Regions from separate parts of the Paracidovorax sp. MALMAid1276 genome, predicted to be linked through region 2. Evidence: predicted binding sites of a transcription regulator. Region 2 holds the regulator's gene; the other holds the start of a gene.
What was found. The regulator NrdR, encoded in region 2, represses ribonucleotide reductase genes. The targets are predictions, from matches to a motif close to CACNANATNTNGTG.
Positions count from the first base shown of each region.

Region 1: the regulator NrdR is predicted to act here: its motif matches at 1,398-1,411, upstream of ACOQFS_RS16780 (ribonucleoside-diphosphate reductase subunit alpha).

Region 1 is NZ_JBMIRS010000206.1:16,134-21,096, forward strand. It holds gene ACOQFS_RS16770 (sigma-54-dependent transcriptional regulator) at 1-549, shown strand, start outside; gene ampD (1,6-anhydro-N-acetylmuramyl-L-alanine amidase AmpD) at 533-1,126, shown strand; gene ACOQFS_RS16780 (ribonucleoside-diphosphate reductase subunit alpha) at 1,506-4,466, shown strand; gene ACOQFS_RS16785 (ribonucleotide-diphosphate reductase subunit beta) at 4,602-4,963, shown strand, end outside.
Region 2 is NZ_JBMIRS010000182.1:3,721-8,683, forward strand. It holds gene ACOQFS_RS12855 (transglycosylase SLT domain-containing protein) at 567-1,445, shown strand; ZMP/ZTP riboswitch at 1,521-1,670, shown strand; gene glyA (serine hydroxymethyltransferase) at 1,975-3,219, shown strand; gene nrdR (transcriptional regulator NrdR) at 3,241-3,690, shown strand; gene ACOQFS_RS12870 (DMT family transporter) at 3,961-4,863, shown strand.

The DNA.
Region 1 (4,963 bases), on a different contig from region 2:
CTGCGGGAGCGGCGCGAAGACCTGCCCGCGCTGTGCCATTCGCTGCTTGCACGCATCGCGCACGAGTCCGGCATGCCCGTGCCGGCACTCACCCCCGCTGCGCTGGACGCGATTGCCGCACACCCGCTGACCGGCAATGTGCGCGAACTCGAGAACCTGCTGCACCGCGCCGTGGCACTGAGCGACGGCGAGGAGCTGCATGTCGATGCGCCCGCAGGCGGTGCGGACCCGGCAGCAACCCGCGCCCACCGGCCCGCCGCGGCCCTCCCCCCCGGCGCAGCAGCGACCGACACCACGGCTGCGGCTGCGGACACGGCGGCCCCAGCTCCGGCCACGCTGGGCAGCACCGTGGCCCTGCCCAGCGACCTGCAGGCCTGGCTGGACCAGCAGGAGCGCGACATCCTCATCCGCGCACTGCGCGAAGCGGGCTTCAACCGCACCGCCACGGCGGCGCGGCTGGGCATCAGCCTGCGGCAGATCCGTTACCGCATTGCCCGCCTGAACATCGCTGCACCCACCGACTCCGACCCGCATGAAGACATCGGCTGAAGCCTGGGACGGCGGCTGGCACCGGGGCGCTCAGCACCTGGCATCTCCCAATCAGGGGCCTCGCCCTGACGCCAACGCACCGGTCGACCTCATCGTCGTCCATTCGATCAGCCTGCCGCCGGGGCAGTTCGGCACCGGGGCCGTGCAGCAGCTGTTCACCAACACGCTCGACTGGGACGCACACCCCTACTTCCAGAGCATTCGCGGGCTGCAGGTTTCGGCGCACTTCTTTATCGACCGCGCGGGGGGGCTCTGGCAGTTCGTCGACTGTGACCGGCGGGCCTGGCATGCGGGCCAATCGCACTATCGCGGACGCGATCAGTGCAACGATGATTCCGTGGGCATCGAACTGGAGGGACTGGAGGGCGACCGCTTCGAGCCGGAACAGTACGCCGCGCTTGCAGCCCTGTGCCAGGACATTGCCCTGCGCTATCCCGTGCGCCACATCGCCGGCCACGAACACATCGCCCCTGGCCGCAAGCACGACCCTGGCGCCGGATTCGACTGGCGGACGCTGCAGCGCCTGCTGGGCTGGCCGGCGGGGTATTTCCCGCTCGACGTTCAACCACCGGCGTGAACATCGACCCCCACCCGCGCAGGCGGCATCGATAGCAAAAATTTTTTTGTGCAAACGCACACGACCTGGGGCCCGTGATGCCGTGCGGGTTTGCAGGCGAAATCCGCCGGCATCGCCCGCCGTTGCGTGCCATGGCCGCAACTTTTCAAGCCCTGGCACGCTGTCCGCCGAGCCCGCGCGGCGCCTTCATCCAGCCCTTTGCACAGGCTGTTTCATTTTTGGGCGCGAACACGGCGGTACACTACCGGTAGTGTCTTGAACGCATTCGACACACCATATATAGTGTGCGCCAGACTGAATGTCGGCGCATGACTCTCTCCCATGCGACGGCGCCTCAAGCCGCACGCCCATCCCAGACAGCCCACAGAAGAGGACACCCATGCAAGCTGCTTTGAACACGCCTTCCCCATCCCACACAACCACCGGCCAGGCCGCGCCGCAGGCCGCGGCCGCGGCGTCCGAAACCGGCCACCCGTTGACGCACTACCAGATCATTCGCCGCAATGGCGCAGTGGTGCCGTTCGAGCCGCAAAAAATTGCGGTGGCGATGATGAAGGCGTTTCTTGCAGTGCACGGCACGCAGGGTGCAGCCTCGGCCAGCGTGCGCGAAGTGGTGGACACGCTCACCCAGAACGTGGTGCGCGCCCTCATGCGCTCGCGCCCCGGCGGCGGCACCTTTCACATTGAGGACGTGCAGGACCAGGTGGAACTGGGCCTGATGCGCGGCGAGCACCACGAAGTCGCCCGCGCCTACGTGCTGTACCGCGAGCGCCGCACGCAAGAGCGCGCCCACCACCAGGAAAAGCTGGCACCCGCCACGCCTGTGCTCAACGTGATCGACAACGGCCAGCGCGTGCAACTCGACATCCTGCGCCTGCACGGGCTCATCGAGTCGGCCTGCGCCAACCTCGGCGCCGACATCCAGGCCGCACCCATCGTTGCGGAAACCATGCGCAACCTGTATGACGGCGTGCCCATGGACGAGGTCTACAAGGCCTCCATCCTGGCGGCCCGCACCCTGATCGAGAAGGACCCGGACTACACCTACGCCACCGCCCGCCTGCTGCTGCACACCATCGTGCGCGAGGTGCTGGGGCGCGAGGTGGCCCACGCCGACATGGGCCAGGCGTACCAGGACTATTTCCCCGCCTTCATCCAGAAGGGCGTGGACAACGAACTGCTCGACGAGCGTCTGCTCAAGCAGTACGACCTGCACCGCCTGGGCGGCGCGCTCAAGGCCGAACGCGACCTGCAGTTCGATTACCTGGGCCTGCAAACGCTGTATGACCGCTACTTCCTGCACGTCAAGAAGACCCGCATCGAACTGCCCCAGGCCTTCTTCATGCGCGTGGCCATGGGCCTGGCGCTCAATGAGACCGACCGCGAAGCGCGCGCCATCGAGTTCTACGAAGTCCTCTCCAGCTTCGACTTCATGTCCAGCACGCCCACGCTGTTCAACAGCGGCACGCTGCGCTCGCAACTGTCCAGCTGCTACCTGACCACCGTGCCCGACGACCTGGACGGCATCTACGAGTCCATCAAGGAAAACGCCCTGCTGTCCAAGTTTGCCGGCGGCCTGGGCAACGACTGGACCCGCGTGCGCGCCCTGGGCTCGCACATCAAGGGCACCAATGGCGAATCGCAGGGCGTGGTGCCATTCCTGAAGGTGGTGAACGACACGGCCGTGGCCGTGAACCAAGGCGGCAAGCGCAAGGGCGCCGTCTGCACCTACCTGGAAACCTGGCACCTGGACATCGAGGAGTTTCTGGAGCTGCGCAAGAACACGGGCGACGACCGCCGCCGCACGCACGACATGAACACGGCCAACTGGATCCCCGACCTGTTCATGCGCCGCGTGATGGAAAAGGGCACCTGGACGCTGTTCTCGCCCTCCAACGTGCCCGACCTGCACGACCTGTTCGGCGCCGACTTCGAAAAGGCCTACGTGGCCTACGAAGAGAAAGCGGCCCGCGGCGAGATCAAGCCCAGCAAGACCGTGCAGGCCACCGACCTGTGGCGCAAGATTCTCACGATGCTGTTCGAAACCGGCCACCCCTGGATCACCTTCAAGGACGCCTGCAACGTGCGCTCGCCCCAGCAGCACGCCGGCGTGGTGCACTCGTCCAACCTGTGCACCGAGATCACGCTGAACACCAGTGACACCGAGACCGCCGTGTGCAACCTCGGCTCGGTCAACCTGCTGCAGCACCTGAAGGACGGCCCGCGCGACGCGAACGGCGTTGCTGTCAAGGTTCTCGACCACGAGAAGCTCAAGAAGACCATCACGGTGGCCATGCGCATGCTGGACAACGTGATCGACATCAACTACTACGCGGTCAACAAGGCCCGTGACTCCAACCTGCGCCACCGTCCCGTGGGCCTGGGCCTGATGGCCTTCCAGGACAGCCTGTATGCGCTGCGCATTCCGTACGCGTCGCAAGAGGCTGTGGAATTTGCCGACAAGTCGATGGAAGCCATCTGCTACTACGCCTACTGGGCGTCCACCGAGCTGGCGAAGGAGCGCGGCCAGTACTCCAGCTACAAGGGCTCGCTGTGGGACCGCGGCATCCTGCCGTTCGACACGCTGGACATGCTCGCCCAGGCCCGTGGCGGCTATGTGGAGGTGAACCGCTCGTCCACCCTCGACTGGGATGCCCTGCGCAAGAAGATCGCGCAGGACGGCATGCGCAACTCCAACTGCGTCGCCATCGCGCCCACGGCCACCATCTCCAACATCATCGGCGTCGACGCCTCCATCGAGCCGTCGTTCGGCAACCTGTCGGTCAAGTCCAACCTGTCGGGCGAGTTCACCGTGATCAACGGCGGGCTGGTGCGCGACCTCAAGCGCCTGGGCCTGTGGGATGACGTGATGATCATGGACCTCAAGCACTTCAAGGGCTCGCTGCACCCCATCGACCGCGTGCCTGCCGACATCAAGGCGCTGTACTCCACCGCGTTCGAGGTCGAGCCGCAGTGGCTGGTCGAAGCCGCAGCGCGCCGCCAGAAGTGGATCGACCAGGCGCAGAGCCTGAACATCTACATGGCCGGCGCGTCGGGCAAGAAGCTGGACGACACCTACAAGCTCGCATGGATTCGCGGCCTCAAGACCACGTACTACCTGCGCACGCAGAGCGCGACGCACGTCGAGATGAGCACGGTGAACACACGCCAGCTCAACGCCGTGTCTTCCGGCAGCGAAGGCGGCGCACCAACGGCGTCGGCGTCCGCGCAGCCTGCATCGGGCCCACGCGAGGCGGCTGCCGCAGCACCCGCCGCGCTTCCCGCCACGGACGTTCAATTCAGCGCCATCGACGATCCCGGTTGCGAGGCCTGCCAATAAGGACTTGGCGCGCAACACGTCGGAGGGTTCCGACGTGTTGCGCATGTGCTGTGAAGCAACAAAACGTTGCTGCACAACGCTGCAGTGCTTTCCTTTTTGCAGCACTGCTTTCATAATCCGAACACTGGAAAATCTATGTTGTCCTGGGACGAAGAAGTCAAGCCCTCATCGCAAAATCAACTGGACGGTGGACTGAACACGAGCCACCCGGCGGGTCAGCCGCCCCTGTCTTTCCAGACCCCTTCCCTGCAGGCCGTGCAGACAACAACGACGGCTGCCACAACCACCGCTTCCGCTGCACCGGCTGCCACACACCGCCGCGTGAACGCCGCCGACAAGCGCATCATCAACGGCCAGACCGACGTCAACCAGTTGGTGCCGTTCAAGTACAAGTGGGCGTGGGAGAAATACCTTGCCACCTGCGCCAATCACTGGATGCCGCAAGAGGTGAACATGACGCGCGACATCGCGTTGTGGAAGGACCCCAACGGCCTGAC
Region 2 (4,963 bases):
ACATGCGGAGAAGAACGTCCGCATGGCGGGGAGGCAAGGGATTGCCTCCAAGGGGTTGCCATGGAAGCTGCATCTGCTGCACCTTGGCACTGAATGCCCTCGGCGGGAGACTTTGCTTCGTCTGGCGATGCCTGAACTCTGACAGGCCCACGAACCTTATCAAAGTCACGACTCCAATTCAAACGGCGTTCTCAATGACGCGCTTCAGAACGATTGAATTTGACATCGGGCCGTCACAGAAACAACCGCTGCGGCCCGCCACCGAACGCCAAGAAGCGCGTAAAGCTGTAGATTTTTACAGATTTTTCATAACAAATACATCTATAAAACTTGTTTATTAGTATTGACTCTGCATTTAGAGAACTTCTAGAATCCGCCTGCCCCAAAAACGGGGCTAGTAAAAACCCCAACCCGCTGCCGAACCCGGCTAATTCAAACAGGGCGACCCGAGCACGCCACAGACGTGCCGTCCCACTTGTTGGCGTACCAATCCAGGCGACTTGCCGGGCAGGCGCAGTCTTCACAGACTGTCCTCTTCCCCTGCTGTGCCTCAGAAAGGAAGAGCTATGACAGCGTCAGGAAAAATCGTCTCCGGCGTACGAACCTTCGTGGCCGACGTGACCGAAGGTTTTCTTGAAATCACCCACAACAGCTTTGCCCTGATCGGGCTGGCCGTTGCCTTTGTCGTTATTGCGCTCACTGCGCGCCCCGACCTGCGCCAGGCTGGCGAGGAACAGTTGATGGACTGGCTGCGTACGCGCCAGCTTGAAACGCTGGGCATAACCGTGGAGCCCGAGGCGAGCGAGCGCGCCACTGCCGCCAACCCCAAGGACCTGCCCAAGGCGCAGGCTGCGGTCACGTTCTGGCTGAGCAAGAAGTACCGCGTGGCGCCCGAGCCGCTGAGCGTGCTCGTGGCGGAGGCCTATGACATCGGTGAACGCACCAAGATCGATCCCACGCTGATTCTGGCGATCATGGCCATCGAGTCGAGCTTCAACCCCTTTGCCCAGAGCGCCGTGGGTGCGCAGGGCCTGATGCAGGTGATGACCCGCGTGCACACCGACAAGTACGAGAGCTTCGGCGGCCACTTCGCAGCCTTTGACCCCGTGACCAACCTGCGTGTGGGCGTCAAGGTGCTGCAGGAGTGCATTGCGCGCGCCGGCTCGGTCGAAGGCGGGCTGCGCTACTACGTGGGCGCGGCCAATCTTCCCGACGATGGTGGCTATGCCGCCAAGGTTCTGGCAGAGCATTTCCGGCTCAGGCAGGTTGCCAATGGGCGCGCCATGCCCACCAATCCGCCACCCACGCTGTCTGCGCAGGCCGCACCCCAGGTGGTGCCTGCCGTGGCACCCGCGGCGGCCCCCGCCCCAGCACCCGCGCCCCTGGCGGTGCCTGCACCGGCCGCCCCGGCCGGCGAAAAAGTGGCCTTGCTGTCGGGTCTTTGAACTGCGCAAGGCCTGCCCATGGCGCAGCCTGGGAACCCGGCACGCCGCTTGGGCCACCACGGGGTCAGCTACACTAGCGGGGTACGCGACTGGCGATAGGCGCGGTATCGCAACGATGCCGCCGCTGACGTGGAAACCGGCAAGGGTCCGCCCCTTGTGAACCACTGGGAAGCGTGCCGCGCAGGTTCTTCCTGCCGCGTTCAGCCGTTCGCCTGGGCAGCCCTTGTTTCAAGGGACATCAAGAGCGTGTATATGGCCTTTTCATGGTGCCCGCAAGGCAGCAAACAGTCGCAATCCAGGCGCGGGCCGCAGCCCATGCTTGAGCCTGTGCAAGGCGCGCAACGACGAGTGCGGCTGTTTGCTGCCTTGCCCGAAGGGTTGCCCCGCAAAGGCAGCGTCTGCCGCGTTGCACATCCTCGCCGCACAGCGGTGCGGCTTGCGGTGAGCGCCTTGCAGCCACTGCCTTTGCGGGACAACGGACACCATGAAAAGGCCATATCCACGCTCTCAGCTTAGGACTGCCAACACCATGTACGACCGCAAAATCCTCGTCGAACAAACCGACCCCGAACTCTTTGCCGCCATTGAGGCCGAAAACGCCCGGCAAGAGCACCACATCGAGCTGATCGCCAGCGAAAACTACGCCTCCCCCGCCGTGATGTGGGCCCAGGGCACCCAGCTGACCAACAAGTACGCCGAGGGCTACCCCGGCAAGCGCTACTACGGTGGCTGCGAACATGTGGACGTGGCCGAGCAGCTGGCCATCGACCGCGTCAAGAAGATCTTCGGCGCCGATGCGGCCAACGTGCAGCCGCACTGCGGCGCTTCTGCCAACGAGGCCGTGTTCCTGGCCTTCCTCAAGCCCGGCGACACCATCATGGGCATGAGCCTGGCCGAAGGCGGCCACCTGACACACGGCATGCCGCTGAACATGTCGGGCAAGTGGTTCAACGTGGTCAGCTACGGCCTCGATAAGAACGAAGCCATTGACTACGACGCGATGGAAGCCAAGGCCCGCGAGCACAAGCCCAAGCTGATCGTGGCTGGTGCATCCGCCTACAGCCTGCACATCGACTTCGCCCGCTTCGCCAAGGTCGCCAAGGAAATCGGCGCGATCTTCATGGTGGACATGGCCCACTACGCCGGCCTGATCGCTGCGGGCGTGTACCCCAACCCCGTGCCGCACGCCGACGTGGTCACGTCCACCACGCACAAGAGCCTGCGCGGCCCGCGCGGCGGCATCATCCTGATGAAGGCCGAGCACGAAAAGGCCATCAACAGCGCCATCTTCCCCGGCCTGCAAGGCGGCCCGCTGATGCACGTGATCGCGGCCAAGGCCGTGGCCTTCAAGGAAGCCATGCAGCCCGAGTTCAAGGCTTATCAAGAGCAAGTGGCCAAGAACGCCAAGGTGGTGGCCGAGACGCTGACCGCACGCGGCCTGCGCATCGTGAGCGGCGGCACCCAAAGCCACGTGATGCTGGTCGACCTGCGCGCCAAGGGCATCACCGGCAAGGAAGCCGAGGCCGTGCTGGGCGCCGCCCACATGACCATCAACAAGAACGCGATCCCCAACGACCCTGAAAAGCCGATGGTGACCAGCGGCGTGCGCATTGGCACCCCCGCCATGACCACGCGCGGCTTCAAGGAAGAGGAAGCCCGCATCACGGCCAACCTGATTGCCGACGTGCTGGACAACCCGCGCGACGAGGCCAACATCGCTGCCGTGCGCGAGAAGGTCAACGCCCTGACGGCCCGCTTCCCGGTCTACCGCTGAGACGGAGCCTCGGCCACCATCATGAAGTGCCCCTTCTGCAGCCACCTCGAAACGCAAGTCGTTGAAACGCGGGTGTCTGAGGATGGGGTCTTCATCCGCCGCCGCCGCCAGTGCGGCGCGTGCGACAAGCGGTTTACCACCTACGAGCGGCCGGAGGTGAGCTTTCCGGCCATCGTCAAGAAGGACGGCCGCCGCATCGAATACGACCGGGGCAAGCTGTTGGCCTCGTTCAACCTGGCGCTGCGCAAGCGGCCCGTGAGCACGGTGCAGATCGACAACGCCATCGAACGCATTGAAGAAAAGCTGCTGAACCTGGGCCAGCGCGAAGTCATCTCCGGCCGCATTGGCGAGCTGGTGATGCGCGAGCTCAAGAAGCTGGACAAGGTGGCGTATATCCGCTTTGCGAGCGTCTACCGCAGCTTCGAGGACATCGACGACTTCCGCGCGATGGTGGATGAGGTACGCAAGTAGCCTGTGATCGGGGCCTGTATGTCTGGTCTATTTGGGTCTTTTTAGCCTGCAGCGCTTATCCATAAAGCGCTGGCAGCTATCAATTTTTTATCAAATCAAGACCGCCCGCCCCGGCTACATGGCGTCCCTATGCGCCCTTGTCACACAGGCTACAGCCACGATTGCTACCAAAAATATAGCTATCAGCGCTTGCTGCACAAGCGCAAAGCACATTTTTCACTCATTTAATCGCCTGACCTTGGTCAGCAGGCGCCGCGCGGGTGCCGGACAATGCGCCCGGTGAAAACCCGCCACTTCCTGCAGCTGGTGCTGCTGTCTGCCCTGTGGGGCGCCTCGTTTCTCTTCATCCGCGTTGCCAGTCCGGTGCTGGGCCCCAATGTGATGGCCGCGCTGCGCATCGGCCTGGCCACGCTCACGCTGATCGGCCTCATGCGGCTCGCCCGTGAAGACTGGCCGTGGCGCCATTGGCGCGAGCTGTTCGGCCTGGGCACGCTCACGGTGGCCCTGCCCTTCCTGCTGTATGCCTGGGCGGCGCTGCATCTGCCTGCCGGGTACAGCTCGCTGCTCAACACCATGGCCGTGCCCTTCGGCGTGCTCGCTGCGGCATGGATGAAGGAAGACACGCTGAGCGCGCGCAAGTGGCTGGGCTGCCTCTGCGGCTTTGCGGGGGTGGCGCTGATCGTGCAGCTGGGGCCGGTGCAGCCCACGCCGGCCTTGCTGCTGGCCGCGGCCGCGTGCGTGGCGGCCTCGGCCTGCTATGGCATCTCCACCACCTGGATGAAGCGCGCCACCCACCGCATGTCGCCGCTGTCCATTGCCGCAGGCATCCACGCTGCCGCGCTGGTGCTGCTGCTGCCCGGTGCCGCCTGGAGCCTGCCCGAGGCGCGCTTCACGCCGGGCGCGCTCGCGGCCGTGGCCGTGATGGGCATCGTGACCTCGGGGCTGGCCTACTGGCTCAACCTGCGCGTGCTCAAGCACGTATCGCCCGTGGCGGCCATGAGCTCAGCGTTCATGATCCCGCTGTTCGGTGTGGCCTGGGGCCATGTGTTCCTGGGCGAGGCGCTGGGGCCGGGCATGCTGTGGGGCGGCACCCTGGTGCTGGTGGCCACCGGCCTGGTCACGGGCTTCAACCCGCTGCGCTGGCTGGTGGCGCTGCGATCACGCGGGCAATAGCCGCCGCCGCGCAGCCGAGGCGCGTTAGAACGTGTTGACGATCTCCCAGGGGTCGCGCAGCGGTCTTGTCGGGATGGGGTGCAAGGCGCGGCGCGCAGTG